Regions from separate parts of the Desulfonatronum thiodismutans genome, predicted to be linked through region 2. Evidence: predicted binding sites of a transcription regulator. Region 2 holds the regulator's gene; each other region holds the start of a gene.
The links. The regulator sigma-54, encoded in region 2, starts transcription at its own class of promoters, with help from an activator protein. The targets are predictions, from matches to a motif close to CTGGCACGGNNNNTGCTT.

Region 1 (7,510 bases), 200 kb from region 2:
GATGCGCTTTGATTCGTCCAAGGACTCCATCGCCGCGGGAATCGGTATGGTCTATCAGAACTTCATGCTGGTGAACCGGATGACCGTGGCCGAGAACGTGCTCCTGGGCCAGGAGAGGCGGTTCTGGATCTCCCCCAAAGTCATGGAGCGTGAAGTGGGCGAGCTTGCCCGGCGCTTCAATCTGCCCATCGATCCAGGGGCCGGGATCTGGGAACTGTCCATGGGTGAGCGGCAGCTGGTGGAGATTCTCAAACTGCTGTACCGCCAAAGCCAGGTGCTGATCTTCGACGAACCCACGGCAGTACTGACCCCTGTGGAAGCCGCGCACCTGTTCGAGGCCCTGGAAAACATGGCCAGGCAGGGCAAGTCGATCATCTTCATCAGCCACAAGCTGGAGGAGGTCATTGCCGTGGCCGATGAGGTGGCCGTGTTGCGCCGCGGCGAACTGGTGGGGCACTGGGACGCGAAGGAAATCCAGTCTAAGGAAGAGTTGGCCAATCGGATGATCGGGCGCACGGTGTCCCTGGACATCGAAAAAGCATGCTGCACGCCCGGAGAACCCGTCCTGCGGGTCGAACACCTCACCGGCCCGCGCCTGGACGACGTCAGCCTGGTAGTCCGCCAAGGCGAGATCATGGCCCTGGTGGGGGTGGCCGGCAACGGCCAGAAGGAACTGGTGGAAACCGTGGCTGGACTGCGGCCGCCGGGAGCCGGGCGGGTGGAGATTCTGGGCGCGGACTGGAAGTCCTTTTTCGCCAACCCTGCCTGGAAGGAGTCCCTGAGCTATATTCCCGAGGATCGCCTGGGAGTGGCCGTGTGTCGGGAAATGACCCTGACGGAAAATTTTTTGCTGACCACCCGCCAGGGCTTCTGCCGGGGCCCCTGGCTACGCCGTAAGCTGGCCCGGAAAACCGTGGTTGAGAAGGTCGCGGAATTCAACGTCCAGCCGGGCCGCCCGGACATGCTCGCCGGCCGGCTGTCCGGCGGCAATCTTCAAAAGCTGGTCCTGGCCCGGGAATTCTTCCGCGCTTCCCGGCTGATCGTGGCCGAGCAACCCACCCAAGGGCTGGACATCTCCTCCACTGAAGAGGTCTGGCAACAACTGCTTCAGGCCCGGGACCACGCCGGAATCCTTCTGGTCACCGGAGACCTGCGCGAAGCCATGACCCTGGCCGACCGGATAGCCGTGATCTTCCGGGGCAAGATCATGGACGACTTCCCGGTGGACGACCAGGAGCGGATGAAGCGGATCGGGCTGCTGATGGCCGGGTCGGGGTAGATTTTCCTTGCATGATGAGGCCACCGAACCCCCAAGGGTGGGTCGGCAATCATCGAAATCGAAATCGTGATCGAAATCGATTTTTGACAACTTTCCGATTTCGATAGCGATTTCGATTTCGATACCGATCCAGAGCGCCAGTGGTTCGAGAACAAAATACCCTGACCCGGCATCCGGCAGATTTGACTTGCATTTTCCCTCGTGGTAGCGGTTTCAAACTTAAAATTTTGTAATTTATTGTTTTTTCGTTCCCCCAGCCTGTAGGAGTCCTCAGTGAAGTCCGACTTCAAGGAAAATCTCAAAGAGGTCGTCCTGGCCGTGCTGCCCATCTCCGTGGTGGTCATTCTGCTTCAGGTCTTTCTCGTTCATCTGCCCTGGGAGGTGTTCGCGCGGTTTCTCATCGGCGCGGCCATGGTCCTGGCCGGTTTGTTGCTGTTTCTCCAGGGGGTCAAGGTTGGACTATTGCCCATGGGCGAGGCCGTGGGTAGTGAACTACCCAAGCATGGCTCGATGATCTTCATGCTTTTTTTCGCCTTTATCCTCGGGTTCGTCGTGACCGTGGCCGAGCCGGATGTAAGAGTGCTTGCCCATCAGGTGGATATTGTTTCCGACGGGATGATCACCAGCAACCTGCTGATTATCACCGTGGCCATCGGGGTGGCGTTCTTCGTGGCCCTGGCCATGCTGCGCATCGTGCTGCGCGTGCCCATCGCCTGGCTGTACGGGGTCAGCTACCTGTTGATCATCGTTCTTTCCTTCATCGCGCCCGCTTCTTTCGTGCCCATTGCCTTTGACGCCGGAGGCGTGACCACCGGTCCGGTGACCGTGCCGTTCATCCTGGCTCTGGGGTTGGGCGCCGTGGCGGTCATGGGCGGACGGTCCTCCTTTTCCGACGGTTTCGGGTTGGTGGGGCTCGCTTCCATCGGGCCGGTGATCGGCGTGATGATTTTGGGGATGATTTACGGATGAATACGATTCTGGCCTTTCTGGATTTCAGCCACGTCTCGCTGGAAGTGTTGCAGGCCCTGGCTCCGCTGGTGGCTTTTTTTCTGTTTTTCCAACTTGTCTACCTCAAGCTGCCCCGGGCGTTCGTGGTGAACATGATCAAGGGGGTGGTGCTGTGCGTCATGGGATTGATTTTATTCCTGCAAGGCGTCCAGGTGGGGTTCATGCCCGTGGGCACGGCCATGGGGGAGATTCTCGGAGCCATGGACACGACCTGGCCGCTGATCCTGATCGGTTTTATGCTGGGCTTGGTGGCCACCATCGCCGAACCTGCGGTGCACATTCTGAGTTACGAGGTGGAAAAGGCCTCGGCGGGCAGCATTCGCGAGAAGACCATTCTCGCGACCCTGTCCCTCGGGGTGGCCTTGTTCGTGGCCTTGGGCATGGCCAAGATCATCTACGGCGTGCCCATCCATTATATTCTCGTGCCGGGATACCTCCTGGCCCTGGTGCTGATGCGTTTTTGCGACCCGACCTTCGTCGCCATCGCCTTTGACGCCGGAGGGGTCGCCACCGGTCCCATGACCGTGACCTTCGTGCTTGCCGTGGCCCTGGGCATCGCCACGGCGATGGAAGGCCGCGATCCCGTCCTGGACGGCTTCGGCCTGATTGCCCTGGTGGCCATGGCCCCGATTCTTTCGGTCATGGTCCTTGGATTGATCGTCACTTCCGTGAAGAAAAGGAGTTGAGCGTGGACCTGAATATTCCCTTTGACCTGATCGTCACCATCGTGAACAAGGGCGGCAGCGAGACCATCATCACGGCCACCAAGTCCGCCGGGGCCGAGGGCGGGACGATCATACCCGGACGTGGCACCGGGATCCGGGAACAAAAGAAGCTGTGGGGTATTCCCATTGAGCCGGAAAAGGACATTGTATTGACCATCGTCCCCCAGGAGAAAACCCAAACCGTCCTTGACGCCATCCTGGTGCAGGGCAGCCTGAACAAGCCTGGCGCGGGCATCGCCTTTGTTGTGGACCTGAAAAAGGTCGTCGGCATCTGCCACATGTGCCAGCTGGATACCTGAGCCGACGCGTCGGCTACTGCGGAGAGTGGACGGTGGTCCGGAAGTCCGGAGAGTGGAGCCCCATGCGGCGCATGATCTTCTGGACGGCCACCCGGCTCAGGCCGGCCGTTTTGGCGGCCTTGGAGATGTTGCCGTTGGTGGTGAAGAGGAGGTTCTGGACGTAGGAGCGGGTGAACTGTTCCAGCATCCGGTTGCGGGCCTCGATGTAGGGCTCCATGGTCATGTTCGCGTACTGCAGAACCAGGGACTGTACGGGACTCGCGCCGGGGTGCTCCACGGCATGGATGTGCATGGTTTCGATTTCTTCATCCTTGCAGAAGATCAGCATCCGGCGGACGAAGTTTTGCAGCTCCCGGATGTTGCCCGGCCAGTTGCGGCGCATTAATTCTTCCGTGGCCGCCGGAGAAAAGCGTTTGGCCGGGATTTCCAGTTCCGCGCAGAATTTTTTGCTGAAGTGGTCCACGAGCAGGGGAATGTCCTCACGGATATCCCGCAAGGTCGGCGTTCGGACCGTGACCACGTTCAGCCGGTAAAACAGATCCTCCCTGAAGGTCCGTTCGTTGATCTTCCTTTCCAGATCCTGGTTGGTACTGGCCAGGATGCGCACGTTGATCCTCTTGCTCTTGACCCCGCCCAAAGGCCGCAGTTCCTGCTCCTGGAGCACGCGCAGCAACTTGGTTTGCAGGGTGACGGGAATGTCTCCGATTTCATCCAGGAGCAGGGTCGAGCCGTCAGCTTCCTCGAAAAGTCCGACATAGTCCGTATCCGCTCCGGTAAACGCCCCTTTCTTGTGTCCGAACAACTCGCTCTCCAGGAGTTGCTCCGGGATGGCCGGGCAGTTCACCGCGAGAAAGGGGCGGGATTTGCGTTTGCTCAAGTCGTGGATGGCCCGGGCGACCAACTCCTTGCCCGTACCGCTTTGGCCGCGGATGAGCACGGTATAGTTGGTGTGGGCCAAAGCCTGGATGGTGTCGTAGAGTCGGCGCATGGGCGCGGTCTGGCCGACGAAGTTCGCGAACGAGTTTTGCTCTGAAACCTTGGCCCGCAGGCTCAGGTTTTCGCGGATCAGTCGACCGCGTTCCAGGCCTTTGCGCAGCACCCGCAGCAGATCTAGGATTTCAAAGGGTTTGGTCACGAAGTCGTAGGCCCCCTGCCGAATGGCTTCCACTGCAGTTTCAATGCTGCCGTAGGCGGTCATCATGATCACGGTGACGTTGGGGTCCGTCTCACGAATCCGGGCGAGCAGATCCATTCCGTTCATTTCCGGCATCCGGATATCCAGCAGAATCAGCTCAAAGGTGCGCGTGCCGATCAGTTCCAGCGCTTCGGCTGGACTGGATGCTGTGACCACGGAGACGCTGTCCAATTCAAAAGAGAGAACGCGGCTCAATCCTTGGAGCATGTCCACTTCGTCGTCAATGATCAGAAGATGCTGCTGGGCCATATGGAGGTGATGCCTGGGTAAGGGGTGAAGGTTTTTCGGCCGGTTGCGAGGATGCATTCCCTTGTTGAGAATCTCGTTGCACGGGATTGTGGCGGAATTTTACCCGGCCTTGAAGGCCTTGTAAATTTCCGCCTTTGAAATGCAAATCGAGGCTTGCAATGCCAACCAAGGATAGCATCAACCCAGGATGGCACCTTTGCTTTTTTTTCGCCGCAATACATTGAAAAAGTTTTATTTTCTTTTTCAAGAAGGTCAGGCTTGCTTTTTGCTTCCGTGAGAAGGCCGGGGTGGTCCCGGAAAGGGCAGGTCCGGAGAGAGCCGCGTTTTGAGGCTCCCGCGTCCAGGGCCTTGATCATTCACGAACACCTTTTTTAGGAGGAAGCGAGATGGCCGAAGCTTCGAAGCAGCAATCCGATATTGTCATCGACCGTGGTAAATGGGAATGGTCCGAACTGTGGAAGAAGGAGGATTGGTGGGCGATTTGGCTGGGGTTTGCGATCCTGGTCATTGGCTTGATCATTTTCCTGCCAAGGCCGCCGGCGGACATGCATGAGAAACTGGCCAAGGCCGAGGCGACCATGGCCGCCGAGGACGCCCGCGCGTCGTTTCACACCATCGAATGGCACGGGGCCAACGATGCCATGTCCGGGTTGCGGGCGCGCAACGAGCCCCATGGAAAAACCATTGCCAAGTGGCTGGAGATGCCGGGCCGGTGGACGAGCAGCCCCATGGAGTCCTTCTATTTGAGCGAGTCCGCTGCCGCGGAGCGGCGGGCGAAGGCCGAACCGGCCTATAAGGAGGCTCAGGAAGCGACCAAGGCCGCGCTGGAACGGGCCAAGCAGGCTCAGGAACTGGCCGCTGAGGAAGCGTTCCGTAACGAAGACCTTAACGAGCAGGCCGAGGCGGCCATCCGGGAGTGGCGTCAGGCCAGGGAGAAGGAGCGGGGCAGTCTGCGGACCAGGGCCTCGGTTCAGGCCTACAACAAGATCCCCTACATGATCGGGATCATGATTATTTTCATGGTTTTCTTCAGTGTCGGCGCTCGATTTATGGACATCGGCTCGGCCAATCTGATGAAGGGCTTTTGGTTCGTTTTCCTGCTGGCTGTTGTCGCGGAGATGATCGGTCAACAGAGTACCATGCGAGAATATGGGTTCGGCGGCTTGATCTGGGCCATTCTCGGAGGGATGCTGATCAGCAACACCGTGGGCGTGCCGAACTTTCTGAAACCGGCCTTGCAAACCGAGTACTACATTAAGACCGGCCTGGTACTTTTAGGCGCGGAAATCCTGTTCAGCAAGATCATGCTCATCGGTCAGGCTGGTGTGGTTGTGGCCTGGGTCGTCACCCCCACGGTCCTCATCCTGACCTACATTTTCGGTCAGCGGGTTCTGAAGATGGAATCCAAGACCCTGAACATCACGGTCTCCGCGGACATGTCCGTCTGCGGCGTGTCCGCGGCCATCGCCACGGCCGCGGCCTGCCGGGCCAAGAAGGAGGAGCTGACCATCGCCGTGGGCATGTCCATGCTCTTTACCGCGATCATGATGATCGCTCTGCCTACGTTCATCGTTTCCGTGGGCATGCATCCGGTTTTGGGCGGGGCCTGGATCGGCGGAACCATCGACTCCACCGGCGCGGTGGTGGCCGCCGGGGCGTTCCTGGGCGAGGTCGGCATGTTCGTGGCCGCGACCGTGAAGATGATCCAGAACATCCTCATCGGCGTGATCGCTTTCGGCGTGGCCGTGTACTGGTGCGCACGGGTGGATTGTACGCCTGGTCAGCAGGTCAGCAAGATGGAAATCTGGTACCGCTTTCCCAAGTTCGTGCTGGGCTTCATCGCCGCGTCGATCATCTTTTCCTGGATGCTGGTCACCATGGGCAGCGCCGGGGACGTGATGATCGACCAGGGCGTGCTGCGCGGTTTCTCCCGCCCGATCCGGGAATGGTTCTTCATCCTGGCCTTCGCCAGCATCGGCCTGTCCTCGAACTTCCGGGAAATGGCTCACCACTTCAAGGGCGGCAAGCCGGTCATCCTGTACGTCTGCGGGCAGACCTTGAACCTGATCTTGACGCTGCTCGTGGCCTATTTGATGTACTTCGTGGTATTCCCGCACGTCACCGAAAGCCTGATGGGCTAATCGTTCGTCGGGCGTAAACCTAATAGGGAGACGGTCATGGACGCGCCAAAAGAGAATCAGGGCGGCAATCACGGCCACGGGAAGCTGAAAGGCTGGATCGGACTGGCCGCCGGCGTGGCCCTGGTCTGGGTGATGGCCTCTATCGTGCTGCCCTGGGGCCAGACCCTGCCGCACATCCGCCCGGTGATGGAGGCCATCGCGGACTCCAACGTGGATACGGGCACGTACTGGTATTCCCAGTGCGAGAACACCGCCGTGGCCCAGATGCATATCCGCAATACCTTGCGTAATCAGTAGGTCCGCCCACGCGGCAGCGCCGGCCGGCCAGGCACCGGATAAACAAAAAAGCGGCCCTGGAAAACCGAGATCGGTTTTCCAGGGCCGCTTCATTTCATCGCTGTCCGAGAGCCGTGGTCGATTCTCGGCTCACGACCCCGCCCGATACTCCACCGGATTGATGTTCATCTTTCGCACGATTTTCTGAAGAGCCACCCGGCTCATGTCGGCCATTTTGGCGGCTTGGGAGACGTTGCCTCCTGTTTTGGAGAGAAGGTCGCCCACGTACTCCGCGGTAAAGGCGTTGACCGCCTTGGCCTTGGCCTCGGCGTAGGATT
Region 2 (7,510 bases):
GGCATGGTTCGCTCTATTCGTCGCCGCACTCGGCAATGGCTTTGTATTCCTCGGGGGATAGCAGGCCCTGGGGAGGCTCGCTGAGCCGCACCCGGATCATCCAGCCCGCGCCATAGGGATCCTGGTTGATTTTTTCCGGTGCGCCATCCAACTCGGCATTTACTTCGATGACGGTCCCGGAAACCGGGCTGTTCAACTCGCTGGCCGCCTTGACCGACTCGATGCTGCCCATTTCCCGGCCTTGCGCCACGGCGTCGCCCACGGAAGGCAACTCAATGAACGTAATGTCGCCAAGCTGGCATTGGGCGAAATCCGTGATGCCGACCAGGGCTTCCTGGTCGGTGACGCGGACCCATTCGTGGGACGCCATATAGAGCAGATCACTGGGAATCATCGGGGGCTCCTTGGATTTGGGGGTAAACGGTTCAGGTTGGCACGTTTCAGCGTTTCGAGGCTCATAACGGTTCAAGGACGATTCTGGCAATATCCGGGGCCAGGGAAATGACCTGGAACGGCGGCCTGCTGTGAACGGCCTCGGCTTGTTCCGGGCAGGAATCCGTGATCCAGATCGTCTCGAAATTTTCATCCTCCAGGCGGTGCCAGCAATTGTTGGGAAAAACGCCGTGGGTGGCGAAGGCGCTGACCCGGGCTGCTCCTTTTTCCAGCAGGAGGTTCTTGCATTCGATGAGAGTTCCGCCGGACATGATCAGGTCGTCCACGATGAGCACGTGCCGGTCCCGCGGGTCTCCCTCCTTGATCAGCACTCCGCGCCGGTCGCCCCGGCGGGCCTTGAGACAGACGATTTGCGGAAATTCCGGAAACAGGCGGCCGAACCGCTTCCAGGCGCCTTCGTCCGGAAAGGCGACGGACAGATCGGACTCGTCGCGCACCCGCTCCTTGAGCAGGGGGATCGCCGTTTCCAGACGGGGGATCACGCTGTCCGAGAAGTAAAAACGCTCCTGCAAGGCGTGGATGTCGTAGATTACAATCTGAGCCGGGCCGGACATGGTCAGAGGGATGTCCGAGAGCAGGCGGGCCAGGGTGGCCGCCGTGGCGATCTGCCCTTCCTCTTCAATCCGTTCCATGGTTCCGGTGGGAAAATAGGGCAGGATCAACTTGAAGGAGCGCACCGCGTAGCGGGGCAGCTCAAAGAGCACGGCCAGTTGGGCGAACATCTCGCCGGGCGTGGTCAGGGTGCTCAGGAAGGCCACGTCGCGGTTACGCAAGCCCGGGGCGTTCTCGATGCGCAGGTTGGGAAAGCCGTCCCGGAAATAGGACCAGTCGATCCGGCCCAGGGTGATTCGGTCGGGGTGGGCCGTGTGGATGCGCAGGGCCATTTCGGTCATTTGCGGACAGAAGAAAAGATGGATCATGCGGGCTCCTCGGCAAGGGGGATGTCGTGGGGAAGGTCCAGAGATGCACGCAGGGCTTTGAGTTCCCGGCTGGTCAGTGGCCGACTCGCGCCGGGAGGCAGATCGCCCAAGTGGATCGGCCCCTGGGAGATGCGCCGCAGGCGGATGATGTGCAGTCGCAAGTCGCGGCACATCCTGCGGATCTGGCGGTTGACGCCCTGGCGGAGGGTCATCTCCAGAGTAACGGCATGGTCCTGTGCTCGGGGTGAGCGGTCCCCGATGACCCGTGCCCGAACCGGCGCGAGTTGGTCCCCCTCGGCCAGACGCATCCCGCCGAGCATGGTCGACAGCTTTTCCGAGGTGACCCGGCCACGAACGCGGACATGATAGATTTTTGGGTGTTCCCAGCGGGGATGCGTCATGCGCAGAGCCAGTTCTCCGTCCGTGGTCAACAGAAGCAGGCCTTCGGAGAGCAGATCCAGCCGGCCCACGGGAAAAGGACGGCGACCTCGGATGTTTGGTGGGAGCAGGTCCAGGACGGTCTTCCTGCCTTGGGGATCATGGGCCGTGGTCACGACGCCCGGAGGTTTGTGCAGGGCCAGATAGAGGTGGTCGGAGGACCGGATATGGCCAAGAGGGACTTCCCGTCCGTGGACATGAATTCGATCCACGGCAGGATTGATGCGGATGCCCGGCGAGTCGGCCACGATTTCGTTGACCATGACCGCCCCGCTCAGAATCAGGTCGTCCGCGGCCCGGCGGGAACAGAGCCCGGCCCGGGCCAGGGCCTTGTTCAGCCGGGTGGCTTGGTCGGTCTGCACGGTGTTTACCTCTGAGTCCCGCGTTTCAGAATCATTCATCCAGTGAGCATAGGTCCGGGTGAGCGGAGGGGTCAAGGCTGGATTCCCGGCTGGACTCACGGGTTTGCGAGAATGGCCTGGAATACTACGTTTCGTAAATCCCGTCATGCTCGCGAACGCGGGCATCCAGGACATGCTTGTTGCAAGTCGTTGACGGGTTTCGGTTTGACCACATGACAAGTGCCGTCTATAGCCGTTGTTCGTTGTCGTGCCGGAGTTTCTATCCGCATGTGGCTTGGGGCGGACGGGGATGAAAACCGGTACTCGATTTTCTCTTGCAAAGATTGTACTCTCAATTTTTTATCGATTCAAAACAGGGGAGGAGGCGTGCGTCGGAAGGTTATCGCCGGGGTGTTGATCCTGTTCGTGCTTGGTTTGTATTTCTTTTCCGCTGGTGCACCCGAGGAGCGGCGTACCGTCGGTCACATCGTCGGCGACGCGGAAACGGACGTGAGCATGAGCGGCGTAGAAATGCGCTTGGGCCAGGAGGGGCGAACCCTTTGGACCCTGCGGGCTCTGTCCGCGTCGTACGACCAAGGCCAGCAGATGGTGCTGCTCAACTCCCCGAATATTGTAAAAAGCCTGGATGGTCGGGACATTCCCGTGATCGTCAGCGCCCCCTTGGGGGAGGTGGATCAGGCCACCAGCGACATCCGGCTTTGGTCCGGAGTGCATATGGAACATGGTCCGACCTATCTCAATTCCGACGAGGCTGTTTTCGTCCAAATTGATGAAACCATATTTTTGCACGGGGACATCCTCCTGGATCGCCAGGGGCTGCAACTCCGCTCGCAGCGGGGTGACGTGGACCTGAACACCTGGGTGGTCAACGCCGAGGGCGGAGTGGAAGTGATCATCGCCAAAGACAGTTTCGGACACGGTTTGTAGATGGAAACTCGGTTTTCATTGCCCCGGCTTTTGAGGGTTCCGTTTCTGGTCGTCTTGGTTACGCTGTTTCTGCTTCCCGGCTGGAGTTCTTCCGCGGAAGATGAGGCCATCCCGACGCGGATCACGGCCGAGCGGTTGCGCTACTCCCATCGCGACCATCAGATCGAGTTTATCGGGGACGTGCGGGTGGACAGACCGAATTTTCAGCTCCGCTCGGAACGGCTGGTAGTGCTTTTGCGAACCCTTCCCCGGGAAGCCCGGCCCGAGGGCATGGTTCCGGAACAGGATATGGAAGCTCAAGTGGACATTGAACAAATGATCGCCTTTGGCCAGGTTTTTTTGAAGCACGAAGACCGTGTCGGTCACGGCGACATGGCCACCTATTGGGTGGACCAGGGCGTCCTGCGCCTGGAGGGCAACGCCCGGGTGGAAGAAGGCGGGACCCGATTGGAAGGCAACGTGATTACGCTCAATGTTGAAGAAAGAGAGGTGGATGTGCAGGGACGCACAGATCGTCGAGTGGAAGGAATGTTTCTTTTGCCTCGCGAGCAGGGGGCACGGTGAAGGCCCTTCTCTCCGGCAAGAGTCTGCGCAAAAGCTTCGGCCAGAAAGAGGTGGTCCGGGATATTTCCATTCGGGTCGAGCAGGGGGAGATCGTTGGCCTTTTAGGTCCCAACGGAGCCGGGAAGACCACCACGTTCTACATGCTGGTCGGGGTGATCAAGCCCACCAGCGGGGTGGTGGATCTGGACGGAAGGCGAATCACCACTTGGCCGCTGCATGAGCGGGCCCGGTTGGGGCTGAGCTACCTGCCCCAGGAGAGTTCAGTCTTCAAAAAGCTGACCGTGATGCAGAATTTGCAGATCATTCTGGAGTACACGGACTTCACCCCGGTCATGCAGCGCAGAAAGGCCGAGGCCCTGCTGGAGGAACTGGGCATCGCCAAGCTGGCCGATCAGAAGGCCATGTTTCTTTCCGGCGGGGAGCGCCGCCGCCTGGAAATCGCCCGAGCCCTGATCCGCAATCCGAAATTCATGCTGCTGGACGAACCCTTCGCGGGCATCGACCCCCTGGCCGTGGACGACATCCAGGAGATTGTCATGTCCCTCAAGGAGCGGGGGATCGGGGTGTTGATTTCGGATCACAACGTCCGTGAAACGCTGAAGATTTGCGACAGGGCGTCCATTGTCTTCGAAGGACGGGCCATTTTTGAAGGGTCGCCGGAGGCCATCGTGGCTGACTCCATCGCTCGGAAGGTCTATCTCGGTGAGGACTTTTGCTTATGATTGCTCAACAACCTGGAATGGCTTTCCAACCGTTCAGTCCGATTATGGAGGCGAGAACGCGACATGGCTCTTGAACTGCGCCAGCAACTGAAGTTGACGCAGCAGTTGGTGATGACCCCCCAACTGCAACAAGCCATCAAGCTGCTTCAGCTTTCCAGACTGGAGTTGGTGGAAAGCATCCAGCAGGAATTGCTGGAAAATCCTGTATTGGAGATCGTGCCGGAAAGCATAGACGAGGCTACGGAGACTCCGAAGAAGGACCCCGCCGAGGATCGGTTTCAGTCCGTAAACGTCGAGGAGCCTCGGCAGCTTCACGATTCGGAGTGGCAGGACTACCTGGGGGAATTTTCCAGCATCAGTCGACAGATCCAGGGTCGGGACTGGGAAGTCCCGGAAGAGGGCATGAGTTTCGAGGCCCGGCTGGCCGGCAAGTCCACGTTGATCGGTCATCTTTCGTGGCAGTTGCGGCTTTCGGCCCTATCGGCGCGGGAACTTGCCGTCAGCGAGGTGATCCTTGGCAACCTGGATGCCGTGGGGTATCTTTGCGAATCAATCGAGGACATCGCCGCCATGGCCGGCTGCGAGACGGAGGAGGCGGAGCGGATCCTGCGGATCATGCAACGTCTGGACCCCGTGGGGATCTGCGCCAGAAACCTGAGGGAGTGCCTGCTGATCCAGATGGACGAACTGGGTCTGGACGACCCGATTCTGGTTTCCCTGGTCAAGGACCATCTGGAAGAGCTGGAAAAACGGCGCTACAAGCCGTTGGCCAAGAAGTTCAAGCTCTCCATGGAGGAAATCAAACACTACCTGGACTGCATTCAGCGCCTGGATCCCATGCCCGGCAAGAGCTTTGGCTCCGAGGACCCTCAGTTCACCAGTCCGGATGTTTACATTCTCCAGCACGGCGGCGATTTCATCGTGGTTCTGAACGAAGACGAGATACCGGGCTTGATGATCAACGAGGCCTACGCCAAGGAGCTGTCCGTTCACGACAAGGGGGCCAAGGACTACATTCAGGAAAAGGTCCGATCAGCCCATTGGTTGATGAAAAGCCTGTACCAGCGCCAGCGGACCCTGCTCAAGGTCGCCGAAAGCATCGTCCGGTTCCAGATCGATTTTTTCCGTCATGGGGTGACGCATCTGAAGCCGATGATTCTCAAGGACGTGGCCCTGGACATCAACATGCACGAGTCCACGGTCAGCCGGATCACCACGAGCAAATACATGAGCACCCCCCACGGAACATATGAATTGAAATTTTTCTTTAACAGCGCCTTGGGTATGGACGACGGCTCGGAAGCCGGATCGGAAAGCGTCAAGGCGGAGATCAAGAAACTGATTTCCGAAGAGGATCCCAAGCGTCCGCTCAGCGACGAACTGATCTCACAACTGTTAAAGAAGTCCTTGGGCGTGAACATCGCCCGACGGACCGTGGCCAAGTATCGCATGGCGTTGAACATCGAGTCGTCTTCCAAGCGCAAGGCCATTTTTTAACCATCCCACATGCTCCCAACGGAGCGAATAACCTCAAACCAACCCAGAACGTTTTACTTTGGAGGTGTCGCATGGAAATAACTTTTACTTTCAAGAATTTCGAGCCGTCCAATCACCTCAAGGGCTACGCCCGCGAGCGCTTTAATAAGATCAACCGCTACCTGCGCCCTGAAGATCAGGGTGAACTGGCCGTCAACCTTTCCGTGGAAAAGTATCGGCATATGGCCGAGGTGATCCTTACAGGTAAGGACATGCATTTCTCCGCCACCACCGAAAGCGAGGACATGTACTCCACCATCGATCTGGTCCTGGACAAGCTTGAGGCCCAGGTGCGCAAGACCAAAGAGAAGAACAAGGACCATCGTCGCGGCCAGAAGGGCCAGTCCGCGCGGGTGGACGTGATCACCTTCACCGAGGATGAGACCGGCAAGCGAGCCCAGACCATCACGGAGACCGATAATTTCGAGCCCAAACCCATGTCCGTGGACGAAGCGGCCATGCAATTGGAAGCCCTGGGTAACGAGTTCCTGGTTTTCTTTAATGCGGACATCGAGCGCGTCAACGTTATCTACCGCCGGAAAAGCGGCGACTTCGGTCTGATCGACCCGGGAATCTAATCGATGGTCCTCAGGGATTTTTTGAGCAAGGACTTGCTGCTCCCCGAATTGCAAGCCAGGAACAAGGCGGAAGTGTTGGCGGAATTGGTCGCCGTGCTGGCCCAAAAGGAGCCGAGCCTGGACGCCGAAGCGGCTTTTCGGGTGCTCAAGGACCGGGAAAGTCTTGGGAGCACGGGCATCGGCGAGGGAGTGGCCATTCCCCACGGCAAGCTGGAGGGGCTGGAACGGATCGTATTGGTGGTCGGGCGCAGTGCCGAGGGCGTGGATTTTGACGCCCTGGATCGCAAGCCATGCCATATTTTTTTTATGGTCCTGGCCCCGGAACAGGTCGCCGGGATGCACCTGCGCATCCTAGCGTCCATAACCCGCCTGCTCAAGGACGAGGCCTTTCGGCACGCCTTCCTCACGGCCCAGGACAAGGAGCTTTTCTGGGACGCCCTCAGCTCGGCGTGAAGGTATTTGAACCGTCCACACCGTAGGGGCACGGCGCGCCGTGCCCCTACTAAAAGACAAACCGCGATGAGCACGTACCAAACGCAAAAATCCTGCGAACTCTGTCTGGTTATGATCGCCGGACAATCCGGAGCAGGCAAAAGTACGGTCCTGAATGTCTTTGAGGATCTGGGGTATTATTGCGTGGACGGTCTGCCCGCCGGGCTGGCTGGACAGTTGCTGACTCTGTCCGATGAGATGAAGCTGGATCAGTACGCCGGGGTGGCCTTGGGGCTGGATGTGCGGCAATCTGACTTCGCCCTGCAATGGGAGCAGTTCGTGGAGCGGATGGACCAGGCCGGGATGCGCCCGAAGCTGGTCTTTCTGGAAGCTCGGGACGCAGTGCTGATCCGGCGCTACGCCACCACCCGCCGCCCTCATCCCTTGGAAGCCCAGGGCATGGGGTTGGACCAGGCCATTTTCCGGGAGCGGGTCATGCTGGAGGGGTTGCGCAAGCACGCCGATTTGGTGGTGGATACGTCGGACTTTTCGATCCACGATCTGCGGAGGGTTTTTCA
Region 3 (7,510 bases), 210 kb from region 2:
ATGTGCACCACGGGCTTGACGGTGCCCCGTTCCTGTTTGATCCGCTGAACCATCTTCATTTTTTCCAGCACCTTGACCAACGGCGCTCCGGCCCGGGCCGGGTCGTTGCGTTCCGGGGTCGTGCCGGTCAGGGAAAAAGCCAGAATGTCCAGGCCCGCGTCCATGACTTGAGCCAGGCGCTGCTCGTTCAAAAGCATGCCGTTGGTGGTCACGCCCACGGTACATCCGGCCTCCTTGGCCAGCCGGACCATGGTTGGAAATTCCGGGTGCAGAAACGGTTCACCCCAGCCTTGGAGATAGGCCAGCTTGGTCTTGCGCAGGGTCGGCAGCAAGCGCCGAAACGTATCCAGGGACATGAAGCGGTCATGCCAATGCTCGCGGTACACGGTTCGCGGGCAGTAGTCGCAGGCCGCGTTGCATTTGGACGTGACCTCGATCTGCATCCAGTCCTTGGGGTTCAGCAACACCTTGTATTCCCACCATTGGCGCAGCTTTTGGGGCAGGGAATCCCGCTCTGTTTCACCCATAACGTCTCCTCCCTCATTCATCCCATTTTTGCCTTTCGGGCCGAAAAAGACTAATTGAATCCCTTTGTTTTTGTCTAACAGGCTCGGCAATCCACCACAACTTCCCCCAAGGAGTCCCACTTGTCACTAAGTTTACGGGAAAAGTACGATATCATCCTCGCCCATGAGCGGCAGTTCGCCTACCGCTTGGCCAAGGACGTGGTCAAAAAGCCCGAGGTTTCGGTCTGGATGATCTTGTTGCCGGTGCTCTTCGTGCACCACATGATGAAAATGACCCAATACAAGACAGGTATCCATACCTTCGCGAGCAATATTCTGGGCACGAAAACAAAGGCTTTGGACAAGGCTCTTCAAGACATCGAAACCGGAGAAATCCAGGACTACAGCGTAGCTGAGTATTTCCCGCAGGTTCCACTGGAGTCCGAAACGGAGCAAGCGTTGGCCGTCAAGCAGATTGCCATCCTGAAGCTCATGGAAAAGCACTATCGAACCCTGCTCGAACAACCGGGAGGCGCTCTGGAGGATTTGGTCCGAGGCGCATACGGGTCTTCCGGCGCGTATCGGTATTACCTGAACAAACTGGCCGAGGCCGAAGACGAGACCAACCGCCACTTGCGAGAGAACTTCCACACCTCGGAAGAATCCGGGGCGGTCATGAGTCGGATCGAGGAAAGGATGGCGGAGATGCGGGAGGAGGAAATGCGGTTTTTCTTCCAGGGCGAGGCGGTTTGAAAGAGGAGAATTCAGGAGTCAGGAGTCAGAATTCAGGAGTCAGGAGGCGGGAAAGGTAACTGCCTAGATGGAACCGCGTTTCCCTTTGGAGCGCGGTTTTATGTTTTTCGAAAGAATACTCTGCTAAAATGCGTCTTCCAGTTCCCGTTTGCGAACGTCCCGGATCGCTTTCTGTTTGCTCTGGATGTACGGGTCCGGCCAGGTCTTCCCCAGGGCATCCACCACGCCTTGGTCAACGGCGTGCTCCACCTGCTCCATGCGGGCCAGGAACTCCTGATATGCTGCGCGGTTCTGGTAAGCCCTGCGGAGCATCAGCAGGTATTCCCGCTCCCTGGTTTGCAGCAGCCCAAGATAGTGGTCCAGGAGCAGGTCCATCATGGCGGACAGGTTTTCATAGACTTCCCGTGACTCCAGCTTCTGCTCGCGCATCCAGAATTCCCGCAGTTCGCCCTTCATCTCCTGCCGGGCACGCTCGGCGTTCCCGGACCGGACGGCTTCCTCCGCCGCTCGCAAGGCCGTTTCCTTGAAGCGCAGATGTTTTTGGCTGAACTGCGTTGTTTCCTTTTTACGACCGAAATATTCGACTAGAAATTTGAAGGGGATGAAGTTGTACCACCACGGCGACTGTGTATCGGCGCGACGGTAATAGACAACCCTGGAGGCAAACTCCCGTTCTTCGGTTAGGATGGCCTTGAGTTGGGCCTTGAGAAGTTTGGATTCGGAATCAGCGGGCACGGATGATGCTCCGTTTGGAGGGGATTGGGAAGGTTGCCTTTATCCACAAGCCACCCTGTATGTAACCGGATTCCAGCCGTTCGGGAAGACTTGAGACCACGCATTCTGGGAACGTGGCCGAAAACGGTTTCAGCGTCAATCGTCCTTGCTGTCGCCTCTGCCCAAGGCACCACGCATGAAACTCATGGCTTCGGAGACTTCTTGGATGGTATCCCAGTACCAAGCTCCGACGTAGATGTCCCGTTCGCGCAACGTCTCCAACGTCTCGCTTTTGCCGGTGAGCCGCTCCAAGTTGTTCAGCGTGGCGATAAAGCCGACAATCAAGGCGACGCCCAGCCCGAGGCGCAGCATGCGGCGCAAAGGGGAAGCCGGGGACGGTTTCCCGTCCCCGGCTTGTTGGTTGTTGGAAGGCAATGGTCCCTGCTCCATGTGGATCAGGCGATTACAGGCCCATGGACATCAGCCGATCGGTGACGTCGCGGAACAAAACCATGAACATGATGTAGGCCACGAAGGCGGTGAGCAGGAGGTTGAAACCCTGGCCGCAAACGTACAGGATCAACGCCTTGCCGCCCTTCAGGGGTTCCTTGAGCTCGCGGTAGCTGATGCTCAGTCCGATGCTCACGAAGGCGATGGCGAAGAACCAGTCACGGAAACCGTTGGCCCAGGCCAGGATGCCGTTGCGGATCATGGCTTGCGCCCAATCCTCGCCCATGCCCGCACCCAAGGCGGAGAAGAGGACCGAAGCACCGATGAAGCCCAGGATGAACTTGGGGAACCGGTACCAGATTTCAGACAGAGCGCCGGCGGCGGTGAACTTCATGGGGGCGGCCCCGGCGGCGCAGGCCCGCTCGGGCTCGACCTTCAAGCACCAGTAAGCGGCAACGCCAAAGGCCATCACGCCGATCATCACGTTCTGGATCATCTTGATGGTCGCGGCCACGTACATGGCTTCCGGTCCGATCAACTCGCCCGCGGCGACCACGGAACCGGTGTTGTCAACAGTGCCGCCGATCCAGGCCCCGGCCCAGACCGGATGCATGCCCACCCAGTTGGCAAAGGTCGGCAGGGCGAAGATCATGACTACCACGAAGATCATGGACATCCCGATGGCCAGGGTCAGTTCTTCCTTCTTGGCCCGGGAGGCGGCGGCGGCGGCGATGGCCGCGGAAACGCCGGAAACGCTCATGTCCGAGGAGACCGTGATGTTCAACTGCTTGGATTCCATCTTGATCACGTTCTGGCCGAACCAGTAGGTTCCGATAAGCACGATGGGCGTGACCACCCAGGTGACAAAGATGCCGGGCAGGCCGACCATGATGATCAGGTTAATCAGGATGCTGGCACCCAGAAGGACGAGGCCTGTCTTGATGAAGTACTCGGTCTGAGCTGCGCTTTTAAGAAATTTCGGCGTACCGACCGTATTGGAGATAAGCATGCCCAGCACGATGCCCCACAAGACGTAGGAAAATCCATAGGCTCTGACGGTCTCCTGGTTGGCAATGACGTAGGAGAGCACGGCCAAGCCAAAGACAATGGGAAAGCCGATGAAGAACTCCTTCAGGTTATGGCCCATGAACTTGCCGCCGATGGAGAAGATCACGGCCATGACCACCATCAACCCCAGCAGGGTGGGAATCCGATTGAAGGGCTGAGTGTTGGCCGCGCCGCGGGCGCTGGAATGACTGCTCCGGGCCGCCCGCCATTCGCCAAGAAGGGCGCGGGCTTCCTGGTTGAGCTGGGTGTTCTGAAAGTTTGCCTCACGGGCCAGGTCTTCTGCCTCCTGGGCGTTGACTCGGGCCGTGTTCAGCCGCTCCGTGGCCTGCTCCAACCGCTGGGCGTTGGCCGCCCGGATCTCCGCTGCGGCTGCTTCACTGCGATACAGAGCATCCAGAGGGTTGGTGGTCCAGCGACCAGGGCGTGCCATAAGGTCATTTATGGTTTTAAGAAATCCGCTGTCGCGAGCCCGGACGGCATTCAACCGAGCTTCGGCCTCGGTGAAAGCGATGGTCCGGAACCCGGCCATTTCCGATTCATTTTCCATGGTCGCCCGGTATTCCGCCATGCTTTCGACATTGGGCCGGGCGGCCATGGCCGCGATCATGGCCAGGATGAGGATGATGCCAGCCAGCCAGATAGCCCACCAGTCCTCGGTGGTGTGCATCTGGGTCAGCATAGGAACTTTGGTTTCGGTAACCACATTGTCCGTTTGGTTTTCCGCCATGTGAAAAACCTCCTTAAATGTTGCAGGTTGATACCATCAACGCGGCCCTCTCACGCCATACCGGCAAGCTCCATGCTAACCGCCTCGACGTAAACCGCGTAACCGTGACGAGTGAATCTTTTCTCAAACTAAAGCAAACTCCGAGCCAAGCGATCAACATTCTCGAAATGCACAAAATAAACTCTATATTTCAAAATATTATGAAAACGATTGATCTTCTTTCTTAAGCGTTTTTTGAAAATCGATTAACGCGACGCAACATCAGTTAGCACAACATTGACAACTAAAGTTTGCAATACTGTTCTGCGTGACATATGATACTCCCCATTGCTAACTCAACTTCTGACTCCTGATCGAGATCCGCCATGCCTATCAAAAGCCCCGTCGGGGAAACCGGCCAGTCAGGCAAAAGCCACCTCTTTCACAAATCCTTGGGATTCCGGTCCAGATTCCTGGTGGCCACGGGCCTGAGTCTGCTCCTGGTCTGCTTCGCCGGGGCCTATCTGATCTATCTGCGCGAGACGGCGCAGATGGAAAAACACGCCTATGAAAAGACCATGATGGTCATGGCCGCGGTGGAGGCCAGCCGCAAGTATGTCCGCGACGAGCTGCGGCCGCGGATGTCCGAGGAATTCGGCGAGGAGTTCTTCATGGTCCAGGCCATGTCCACCTCCTACGTCGGACGGGCCGTGATGGACAACTTCAACCAGGTCATGCCCCACTACGAGTACCGGCGTGTGGCCCGCAACGCCCGCAATCCCAGGTCCGAGGCCAACAGCCTGGAACTCTCCATGCTCAACCTTTTCCAGATCAATCCGGATCTCCAAAACTGGCAGGGAACCCTGAACGTCGGGGACGAAAAGCAGTTCATGCGCTTCAAGCCCGTCTACTTCGAGGAATCCTGCATGAGCTGTCATGGCGATCCGGTTCACGCCCCACGGGACATGCTGGACATGTACGGCACGGAGCGCGGATTCTGGAACCAACCAGGGGACCTGGCCGGAGTGATGGCCGTGGGCATTCCGGTACACAAGGCCCTGGCCGAGATTCGGGATCAGGCGGCCTCGGTTTTTTTCTCCCTGTTTCTAGGTGCAACCCTCTTCTTTCTGCTCATGGCCTTCATTTTCAACCGGGCCGTGGTCAACAACCTGCACGGAGTGCTGAACATTTTCCGGGGCGAGGTGGAGGAGAAAAGTCTTCAGGAATTTTTACCCAAACCCAATCCCATGGACCCTCGGGACGAAATCCAGGAATTGACCGTAGCCGCCGTGAGCATGGCCGAACACCTGAACAGGACCCGCCAGGAACTGAGGGAATACGCTCAGGATCTGGAAGACAAAGTGGCCCGCAGGACCGCTGCCCTGCAACAATCGGAGCAAATGCTCCAGGAAAAGGTCCAGGCCAGAAAGCAGGAATTGCAGACCCTGAACGCCCTGGCGGAACTGACCACGGCGGCGGTCTCGCTGTCCGAAATCCTGCCCCAGGTCCAGCAACGCACGCTCCAGGTCTTCCCGGCCCAGGGCTCCGGTATCTACCTGTATGACAAGGCCCACCATCAACTGACGCTGCAATACCAGGAAAACGCACCCGACCTGCCGTCCGCCATTCCACTGCAACACATCATCCCCACGGTTCTGGAGGCCCGGCCCAATCGGCTGGTGGATGCCATTGCCCAGGCCGCCAACGGGCAGGCCAGTTGTTTCGACCGCCGGGGGGCAGCCGGCAACCTGAACGTTCCCCTGCTTTGCCGAGGCGAAATCCTCGGGGTCCTCTCCTTCATCGGCGTGGACTGCAAGTTCGTCACCCAGGAGCAGATGGAATTGCTGCTGTCCATCGGCCGCCAGATCGGCATTGCCGTGGAAAGCCTGCAAAACATGGAAAAGCTGATTCAGAGTAAGGAGCTGCTCCAATCCGTGTTCGACGGGATCACCGACCAGGTGGTGCTGATGGGCCGGGACTTCGGCATCCGGATGGTCAACAAGGCCTACACCGAGCGCTACAACGTGGATACGGACGAGGTCATCGGTCGGAAGTGCTTCGAAATCCACGGCAGCGGGGAAAGCCCCTGTAAGGAATGCGGCCTGAAAACGGCGATGCGCACCAAGTCAGCGGTGGTCTATGAGAGCAATTGCCCGGCCCAGGGCGACATTTTCCAGGTCCACTGCTACCCGGTCACGGACGAACAGGGGGAAGTGGAGAGCGTCATCCGCTACGTCAAGGAAATCACCGACCAAAAGCATGTAGAGCAGAAAATCCAGCAGACCGAGAAAATGGTGGCCATGGGCCAACTGGCCGCCGGCGTGGCCCACGAGATCAACAACCCCCTGGGGGTGATCCTCTGCTATGTGGAGCTGCTCAAGCGCCAGCTCGCGGACTACCCTCAGGGGCTCAAGGACCTGAGCACCATCGAAAAGCAGACCCTGAACTGCAAACGCATCGTCAGCGATCTACTGCACTTCGCCCGAAGCCCGGAGACCAAGAAGCAATCGGCGTCCTTCAACCAGATCGTGGACGACGTCCTGGCCATGGTCGCTGAGCAGTTCAAGAAGCAAGGCGTCATCGTGGAGCGAAAGCTGGACCCGGACCTGCCTTCGCAAAGTATGGACCTCAATAAAATGAAGCAGGTGGTCCTGAACCTGCTGATGAACGCCCACCAGGCCATCGAAGGCCGAGATGGCCGTATCGCCTTGGAAACCGAATATTTTTCCAACAGCAAAACCGTCCGTCTCGTGATCCGGGACAACGGGCACGGCATACCGGAATACATTCAGGATAAGATTTTCGATCCTTTTTTCAGCACCAAGAGCACCGGGGAAGGCACCGGCCTGGGACTCTCGGTGAGCTACGGCATCGTCCGGGAGCACGGCGGGGAGATCAGCGTCCTGAGCAAACCCGGAGAATGGACGGAGTTTCGGATTGATCTGCCGCTGGAGGGAGAGAACAATTGAGCGTGCACGTGAACGAATAAGAGGAACAACCATGCATCAATTCAACGTGCTCATCGTGGACGATGAGCGGGACATGCTCGACGGCCTACGGCGGATACTGCCCTACGAGCTGGAGAATACGAACATCACGGTCACGCCCAGTCCCTTGAAGGCCCTGGAGATGGTTTCCGAGACCTCCTTCGACCTCGTCCTGATGGATGTCCGCATGCCTGAAATGAGCGGTATGGAGCTTCTGGAGCAGGTCAAGTCCGCGGACCCCAAGGTGACCGTAATCATGATGACGGCGTACGGAAACATCGAAACCGCCGTGCAGTCCATTAAAATGGGAGCCTACGACTTCATCA
Region 4 (7,510 bases), on a different contig from region 2:
AAATCCGGGACGGTGGAAACATGGACTGGAGCGTTGTTGAGATGGGTTCCCCGGCCCTTGGCGGCGTGGAACAGTTCGTTGAGTACGGGCAAGTGGACCAGCCCGAGCTGGACATCTCCCTCGTTCCACAGAGCCACGGAAATGGCCACAAAGGGAAAACCGTGGGCAAAATTGGTGGTGCCGTCCAGGGGGTCGATAATCCAGGTGGGGCTGTTCAGTTTTTTGCCCAGATCTTCGGCCGTGGCCGACTCTTCGGCCAGAAAATCGGCCTCGGGGAGCAGGGCGCCCAGGCGTTCCTTAAGCAGTTTTTCCAGGGCCAAGTCCGCGGTGGTGACCAGATCGATCCGGCCCTTATGGCGAATTTCCCTCGGAGCGTGCCAGTACCGCATCAGCAGGTCACCGGCTTCGCGGACGATGTCGATGGTTTTTGGGAGAAGCAGTGCGTGGTCGGTCATCCAGTGAACATATGCGGAAACAGAACGGATGCCAAGGCGCCGAATCAAGTGCCGATCTTCCAGCAGCGAACCGCCGTCACCAAATCATGCGCCTTAGTCCCGTTTCACCAGGGACAAGCCGGATAGACCTCCCAATTGTTGTTCCATTGGCCGACGTTCATGGCCAGGTCGCAGGCCAGGATGGTCATGATGGAGGAGACTGGTTCTTCGGGGAGACGGCGGGTGTGGTGGGCGATGATGTAGTCGCGGCGGGGTTGGGGCTCCATGCGTCCGGCGTGTTCCATGATCCAGATGCGCTGGCCGCCCTCCACTTCGAATATCTCCAGCCGCATGCTGATACTGGTTGTTCCCCTTGAGCCGCCGCTGAGAAAGTACGGGATTTCGCCGCGAACGATCAGGTCTACGTCCAAGGCTCTGGCCCTGGCCAAGGCTCTGGGGAGTCCCGGCCAGATCGCGTCTTCCTCGTAGACAAAGGACGGAAAGACCGAGGCTTGACTCCAGGTTTGCCAAAAAATACGGCCCAGTGCCCGGCCCAGGATGATGGGACTGTCCGTGGGCTGGGTGACCTGCATGGGGTAGAGAATGGCCGAGAGCGGGGCGGCTGGGTTGTTCTTGGGGTAAATGGAAATCACGGGAGGCCCGCGAAAAATCGGGGCGTCAGTGGTCACTTCCTGGGGACCGATGCGGGGTTCCCAGTAGTTTCCAATTACTCCGACATATTCCCCTGTTTGCCGGACCATGTCGCAGCCGGTGAGCATTGAAAGGCCCAAGGCCAAAAGCAGTATCCAAAAGCCGAGTCCGTTCCGTTTGCGCATGGTCGATGCTCTCCTTGGAGCAAGCAGCTATTGAGGCAAGGAAGAGGCCGTGGGGGCCTCCTTGACGGCTTCGAGCAAGTGTTCGCGGGATTCGATCAGATTCTCCCGTAACTGGAGCCGTTTCTCGGGAGTAACAAGCCGAAAGTTCGGACGCTCGATGATTTCCTCAAGCATTTGCATTTCCCGTTCCACTTTCATCAGACGGGTCCGAAGCCGCGGCTCATTGACGCAAAAGCGATTCACCGCCGCGGCTAAGGCCCGGACTTCCCGTGAAAGGTCCAGTAATGCCTCCGGTTTGGTTTGCTTGGAAATTTCCTGGGAATCCCGGTAATTTGACCAAATTTGTTTCAGCCAAGAGAGCATGTCGACAAATTCTCCGTTGCCTCGGTTGCGGCGTAGGTCAGAAAACCGGCGCCCCGCTGCGTTGAGCCATGCTCATGACGATGGCCAGCAGAAGAATAAACGGGATCAAGGGGAGCAACATGGCCAGGATGACTTTGGCCGTTGTCGTCCGATGAATATATTTGTAGCCCAAAAAGGTGACGACCAAAGACCAGATCGCTCCAACCAAGGGACCGACGAATGGAACCAGCGTCAACACCATCGGCGCGCTGCCGTAGGTCAGGGCCCGAAAGGTTCCCTCGAAGCCTCGCGTTGCTCCCCCGACCATGTTGAGGCAGGCATGAACCAGCACGGCCATGACGTACAAGAGCATGGTCAGGATGATCGGGTACCCCACCAGCAGCATCACGGCGCTGATCCCCATGGCCTCGCCTTCCCCGGTCATGCCCGATGTCACGCCGGTCATGTCCCAAAGCATCTGCAGGACGATCTGAAACTCGGCGACCAGCAGGTAAAAAATCAATGGCTTGATTTGCCCGGAGCCCACGGGCATTGCCTGAAAAAAGGCCGCCGGACGGAGCATGGCCCGTTTGATGGTCTCCCAGATGCCGGGGAAAAAGCCGTAAATATCCAGTCGCTCCCAGGGAACTTCGATTTCACCGTCCTCGGTAACCTCTTCGGGTTGTACTTCGTCTCGGGCTTCCTGGTGAGGTGAGCCCATGGACGCAAGGCTGTCCCAGAAATCGCCGTTATCGGATGGAGCTTTCTCAGGTGAAGCTTTGCCGGGGGGTGTTCTCTCAAGCGATGAGGCTTCGGGGTGTTCGGCCCTCGAAGCTCGCTGGACGGGGTCGCTTTCAGGAGTTCTTTCCGGTTCGGTTTGGGCTGATTCAGTTTGGGAGTGGCGGGTGTCTGGCTTGTCGGACGGAGCGTCCGTAAGCAGGGGGGGGGGAGAAACGGTTTCGCCCGCCGTACGGAATTGAAATTTATGTTTGCACTTCGGGCAGGTGGCGATCTCCGCCCGTTCCGGGATTTTTTCGTCTGAAACGGTCCTGGCGAAGCCGCATTGGGGACAGGTGATTTCCATGGTGTTTCCTCGGGGACAAACGTTCAACAACTTCGTTCATTCCTAGCCCGTCCCGAGGAGAGAAGCAAGCAAGCCTGAAGCCGTGCGCGGCTCGCCGGGTGATTACTTGTAGGCGTTTCTGGCGTATCGCATGGTCGTGGTCGGCGTATTCGTCTCCGGAGCAGCGAAGCCGGAGCCAGGGGCGGTCATGGTGGAGGTGGTCGAGGAAAACGTAGCTGGATTCTGGTTTTTGATCTCCTCGAACGCGGATTTGAGTCCGGAAAGAATGGAGATCACTTCGTCGATAAGCTTGGGGTCCAGCTTGAGGTTGGCCATCAGCAACCGCGTGTTGCAGTAGAAATAAAGCTTGTGCAGATTCTCGCCAAGCTCACCGCCTTTCTGGGTGTTCAAGCTGCTGTCCAGTTCTCCGATGATGTCCAAGGCTTTGGATATCAACAGTCCTTTTTGCTCCATATCCCGTTCTTTCATTTTCTGCTTGGCCTGCTGCAAGAAATTGATCGCCCCTCCATAGAGCAACACGACGACGTCTCCGGGGTTGGTCGTGGTGACCTGGGTTTGGAGGTAGGCTTTCGCGGCATTGTACATACTCTTCTCCCAATCTTGAAGGTATCGAACGTGCGACTGAGCACCAAGATGACACTCGGTGCCGCCCGGATTACTTCGTGTCCGAACTCAACTGCCCAAGCTGTGACCTTATGGAGGCGCCGAGCTGGTCGTAATAGCCGAGCAAGGTTTCCAAACGAGCGAACCGAGCGCGTAAGTCCCTCTCCATGCGGGTGATGCGACGCTGTTCGAACTCGATCTTTCTGTCGATTCCTTCTGTGATGTCGTCGTAGTTCTCTTCCAGAATCTTAAGCGGCCCGCTACTGCTGTCCGTCAAAGCCCGGAGAGCGTCAGCAAGTTCAGGGATTTTTCCGTATTTGAGAAAAACCTTGCCGGAGTAGTCGCCATCCACGGACAGGTCGTCCACCTTGATGACCATACCAGCCTCAGGTTTACCGCTCATACCGGTGATTTCTCCGTTGCCGCTGTAGCTGGCCGGATTGCCGTTGATGGTCGCGTTGATGATCGTGCCTCCACTGACCGTATATTTTACGTTGTACTCGCCACCCTTGGTCACTCCGTCGATGCTGGATAAATACCGAAAGTCCTGGGAATCACTGGAGCCGATATAGTCGGCGGCGAAAACACGGGCAAAAGCGTCCGGCCGATTACGCAGCGAGTGCTCCAAAACTTCCTCATCCAGCTTGAGCATGCCGAACGTGGGAGAGCCTTGATCGGCATCCGTAGTGATCCCGATCATGCCCAGGGAGCTGAAGACGTCGTTGTTTACGTCAAAGCCGATAGCCTTTACGGAAGTAATGGATTTCAGACGCGAGTCGATCATCTGGATGGCGTAGTTGCCGGTCAGGATGGACCCGTTGCCGCTCTGGTCCACCTTGGTCAGCTTGGTGATCTGGGCTCGCACCTCGTTGACCTGATCAACGAACTCCCGAACATTATCCAAAACCTTTTCATTGTTCACGGCAATGTTCAGCGTGGTCGTGCCGGCTTGGCGCAGACTTATGGTTACGCCTTCCAGCAAGTCGGATATCGTGTTTGTGGAGCGTTCAACCCAATCATCCTCCCCCGGGGGAAAGCCGTCGATCTTCAGCTTGGAGTTCTGCGCAGCCTGGGTTTCGTTGAAGTTCGTGTCTGCAAAATCAGGAACAGTGGTGGTACCATTGATGGTAATCGTCTTGTTCGCCCCCAGGTCCATGCCTCGAAGCTGCAAGTGGTGGGCGCCATCCGCGCTTTTGATGATACTGGCCCGAACTCCCGGATTTTCCGGGTCCGTATTGATCAGGTTGCGCAACCCCTCAAGGCTGCCACCGGACGGAAGGTTCAACGTCCTGGTTTTGCCGTTGTAGGAATAGCTGAACACCCGTGCCGAGCCGTCGGTGATGTCCTCGGTCGTGCTGGGCTTGGTGGTGGTGCTGGTCAGGATATGATTTTGAGCCAGCTGATGAACCTCAAGCACATGGCTGCCAACTTGGGCCTTGTCCGTGCCCGTGGCCGTGAGCACGTTCTTGTTGACGCTGTCCGCGTCCTTGACCATGAACTTGGCCATGGTGTTGATCTGTTGCAGGTTGGTCCGCAGGGTAAGCATCTTGGAGTTCAGCTCCCGAAACCCCTCCTGTTTCTGCTCCCACTCCTTTTTCCAGAGTTCCAAGCGGGCGGTTTGTCTGCGCTCCAAGTTGATCAACTGCTCAATCATGGTCTTGAAGTCTGTTCCAGACCCCAGACCGGTAAAGTTGATCGATCCTGATATAAGGGCTTCGGTATCCATAGATTCGACCTTGTCGGGAAATAGTTGCCGGTTCGAATTACCTCATGATTTTACAAGCAAAGTTGATGCCACGGTATTATATTGACCGCCATCACCAAAAAAGGCCGGACCCTGGACTGGGCCCGGCCTTGAAGATCAAGCCCTGATTGATGTTTAGCCGCCGATGAGCTGCATGGCCATCCTGGGCAGGGAGTTGGCCTGGGCGAGCATGGCCACTCCAGCCTGGGTCAGAATCTGGCTACGCACGAATGCCGTCATTTCCAAGGCAATGTCCGCGTCCGAAATCCGCGATTCCGCGGCCTGGATGTTTTCAGCCTGAATCTGGAGATTGGTGATGGTGTTCTGCAGCCGGTTTTGCAAGGCGCCGAGGCTGGCTCGAATGTTGTCCTTGGAGAGGATTGCCATTTCAAGAGCATTCAATGCCTGCTGTGCCCCCTGCTGTGTTGAAATCGAGTAGCCGGCATCATTTTCAAGTACTGAGGTTCCAATAGTTCCTGAGCTACGCGTGCCGTCAGATGCGTTTCCAACTCCTAAAGCCGATGCCGTGGCATTACCAATAGCAATGTAATAATAGTCCTCGGCACTGTCGTTCGATGGGCCAAAGTGAACCTTCAAAGGACCTGTTGATTTCAAACCACTACCATCAAATCCATCCCTCCAATTATGAGGGTTGCCTGCGGCATCACTGCCAGATTGTCCGGACAGATTTCCATTCAACAAATAAATGCCATTAAATTTCGTCGCATTGGCGATTCGGGTGATTTCCGAGGCCATGGCCTGATACTCGGAGTCAATAATCAACCTTTGGTCTGAGTTGTAGGTACCGGTGGCCGCCTGGGTGGCCAGTTCCTTCATCCGGATCAGCTTTTCGTCGATAACGGCCAGGGCGCCGTCGGCCGTCTGGATCATGGAGATGGCGTCGTTGGCGTTACGGACGCCCTGGTTCAGCGAGGCGATCTCCGCCCGCATCAACTCACGAATGGCCAATCCCGCAGCGTCGTCGGCACCGCTGTTGATGCGCAGACCGGATGAAAGACGCTGGGTGGACGTGGCCAGAGCGCCATAATTGCCACTCAGGTTGCGGGCCGCGTTCATGGCCATAAGGTTGTTGTTAATACTTAACATAGCACTTCCTCCTTGAATATGTTGGCTTCCTTGCCTGGGCGTCAAACCGTCCATCATGGACATGATCCTCACCCGCCGCGGGTGGGGCCGCCCAGTATTTGACTACTGTATCGACGGATGGAGGAAAAACTTTAGAGTGAAATCAGAATTCACAAGAAATGCTGATTTTTCCTCACCCGTCATGTTGTGATGGCAAGGGGAAAAGCTTTCCGTATCCGGCTGTACGGAAGGCTAGACAGGAAGTGATTTGCAAAAAAGAAGCCGTTTAGAGGGGATGATTTTGAAAACTCACAATTCGGTCAGCCAACGTTCCGCTTCTTCCGATACTTGGACAGCCAGGCGTTGAGCCGTGGCTCCTGGCCTTGGAGTTTAGGTTCGTAGAAGCGGAGGTTGACTTCGGCGGGGAGGTAGTCCTGTTCCACCCAGGCGTCGGGGTAGGCGTGGGGGTATTTGTAGCCGCGACCGTAGCCCCATTCCTTTTGCAAGGCCGAGGAGGCGTTGCGCAGGTGCAGGGGGACGGGCCGGGGGCCGTGGGCGCGGATTTCTTTCTGGGCCGCCAAGTAGGCGGCATAGGTGGCGTTGCTTTTGGGGGCCAGGGAAAGATAGACGGTGGTTTCGGCCAAGGGGATGAAGCCTTCGGGCATGCCCACGAATTCCACGGCCTGCTGGCAGGCCACGGCCAGGCTCAGGGCCTGGGGATCGGCCAAGCCGACGTCTTCGGAGGCCGAAAGGATCAGGCGACGGCAGATGAAGCGGGGGTCTTCGCCGCTTTCCAGGAGGCAGGCCAGGTAGTAGAGGGCCGCGTCAGGGTCGCTGCCGCGAATGGACTTGATCAGCGCGGAGGCCAGCTCGTAGTGGGAGTCGCCCTCCCGGTCCCCGCGCAGAACCACTTCGGGCAAGGCTTGCCGCAGCTTGTCCTCGGCCCATTTTTCCGGCGACAATTCCGCGGTCAGCTCCAGAAGGTTGAACAGGCTCCGCGCGTCGCCATTGGATAAACCGGCAAGAATTTCCAGGCTGGTCTCGGGGATGGCGGCCCCGAGGCTTTGTGCTCCGCGCTTGGCCAGGGTGGTCAATTCCTGGCGGTTCAGCGGCCGCAGGCGCAGGACATGCATGCGCGAAAGCAGTTGCTTGGTCACGCTGAAGGACGGGTTTTCCGTGGTGGTGGCCAGCAGGGTGACTTCTCCGCTTTCCAGGATAGGCAGGAAGAAATCCTGCTGGGCCTTGGAAAACCGATGCAGTTCATCCAGTACCAGGATTTCCATGTTCTCCAGCTTCTTGCGCAGATTGGCCAGCCCCACTTCCGGCGCGCTCAGACGCAAATAGGGCTGGTTGCGGGAAGTGGCCAAAAGCAGGGCCAGGG

Region 1: the regulator sigma-54 is predicted to act here: its motif matches at 5,009-5,026, upstream of GY33_RS0101145 (YeiH family protein).
Region 3: the regulator sigma-54 is predicted to act here: its motif matches at 4,350-4,367, upstream of GY33_RS0101115 (YeiH family protein).
Region 4: the regulator sigma-54 is predicted to act here: its motif matches at 5,080-5,097, upstream of fliD (flagellar filament capping protein FliD).

Annotation. Positions count from the first base shown of each region.
Region 1 is NZ_JPIK01000004.1:125,007-132,516, reverse strand. Features, by position in the region: gene GY33_RS0101175 (ABC transporter ATP-binding protein) at 1-1,279, shown strand, start outside; gene GY33_RS0101170 (DUF1538 domain-containing protein) at 1,553-2,248, shown strand; gene GY33_RS0101165 (DUF1538 domain-containing protein) at 2,245-2,973, shown strand; gene GY33_RS0101160 (P-II family nitrogen regulator) at 2,976-3,311, shown strand; gene GY33_RS0101155 (sigma-54-dependent transcriptional regulator) at 3,325-4,755, opposite strand; gene GY33_RS0101145 (YeiH family protein) at 5,142-6,896, shown strand; gene GY33_RS0101140 (hypothetical protein) at 6,933-7,193, shown strand; gene GY33_RS0101135 (sigma-54-dependent transcriptional regulator) at 7,323-7,510, opposite strand, start outside.
Region 2 is NZ_JPIK01000004.1:327,181-334,690, reverse strand. Features, by position in the region: gene gcvPA (aminomethyl-transferring glycine dehydrogenase subunit GcvPA) at 1-5, opposite strand, end outside; gene gcvH (glycine cleavage system protein GcvH) at 14-394, opposite strand; gene GY33_RS0102155 (phosphoribosyltransferase family protein) at 456-1,373, opposite strand; gene GY33_RS0102150 (pseudouridine synthase) at 1,370-2,173, opposite strand; gene lptC (LPS export ABC transporter periplasmic protein LptC) at 2,540-3,100, shown strand; gene GY33_RS0102140 (LptA/OstA family protein) at 3,101-3,664, shown strand; gene lptB (LPS export ABC transporter ATP-binding protein) at 3,661-4,386, shown strand; gene rpoN (RNA polymerase factor sigma-54) at 4,450-5,883, shown strand; gene hpf (ribosome hibernation-promoting factor, HPF/YfiA family) at 5,955-6,500, shown strand; gene GY33_RS0102120 (PTS sugar transporter subunit IIA) at 6,504-6,953, shown strand; gene rapZ (RNase adapter RapZ) at 7,020-7,510, shown strand, end outside.
Region 3 is NZ_JPIK01000004.1:116,582-124,091, forward strand. Features, by position in the region: gene GY33_RS0101095 (radical SAM protein) at 1-527, opposite strand, end outside; gene GY33_RS0101100 (NF038143 family protein) at 648-1,259, shown strand; gene GY33_RS0101105 (NF038143 family protein) at 1,383-1,994, opposite strand; gene GY33_RS0101110 (hypothetical protein) at 2,130-2,408, opposite strand; gene GY33_RS0101115 (YeiH family protein) at 2,437-4,218, opposite strand; gene GY33_RS19495 (c-type heme family protein) at 4,584-7,166, shown strand; gene GY33_RS0101135 (sigma-54-dependent transcriptional regulator) at 7,198-7,510, shown strand, end outside.
Region 4 is NZ_JPIK01000011.1:34,939-42,448, forward strand. Features, by position in the region: gene GY33_RS0107900 (inositol monophosphatase family protein) at 1-455, opposite strand, end outside; gene GY33_RS0107905 (hypothetical protein) at 560-1,270, opposite strand; gene GY33_RS0107910 (hypothetical protein) at 1,298-1,633, opposite strand; gene GY33_RS21390 (YIP1 family protein) at 1,671-2,333, opposite strand; partial or broken gene GY33_RS21960 (zinc-ribbon domain-containing protein) at 2,601-2,696, opposite strand; gene fliS (flagellar export chaperone FliS) at 2,799-3,281, opposite strand; gene fliD (flagellar filament capping protein FliD) at 3,352-5,025, opposite strand; gene GY33_RS0107930 (flagellin N-terminal helical domain-containing protein) at 5,179-6,150, opposite strand; gene GY33_RS0107935 (replication-associated recombination protein A) at 6,450-7,510, opposite strand, start outside.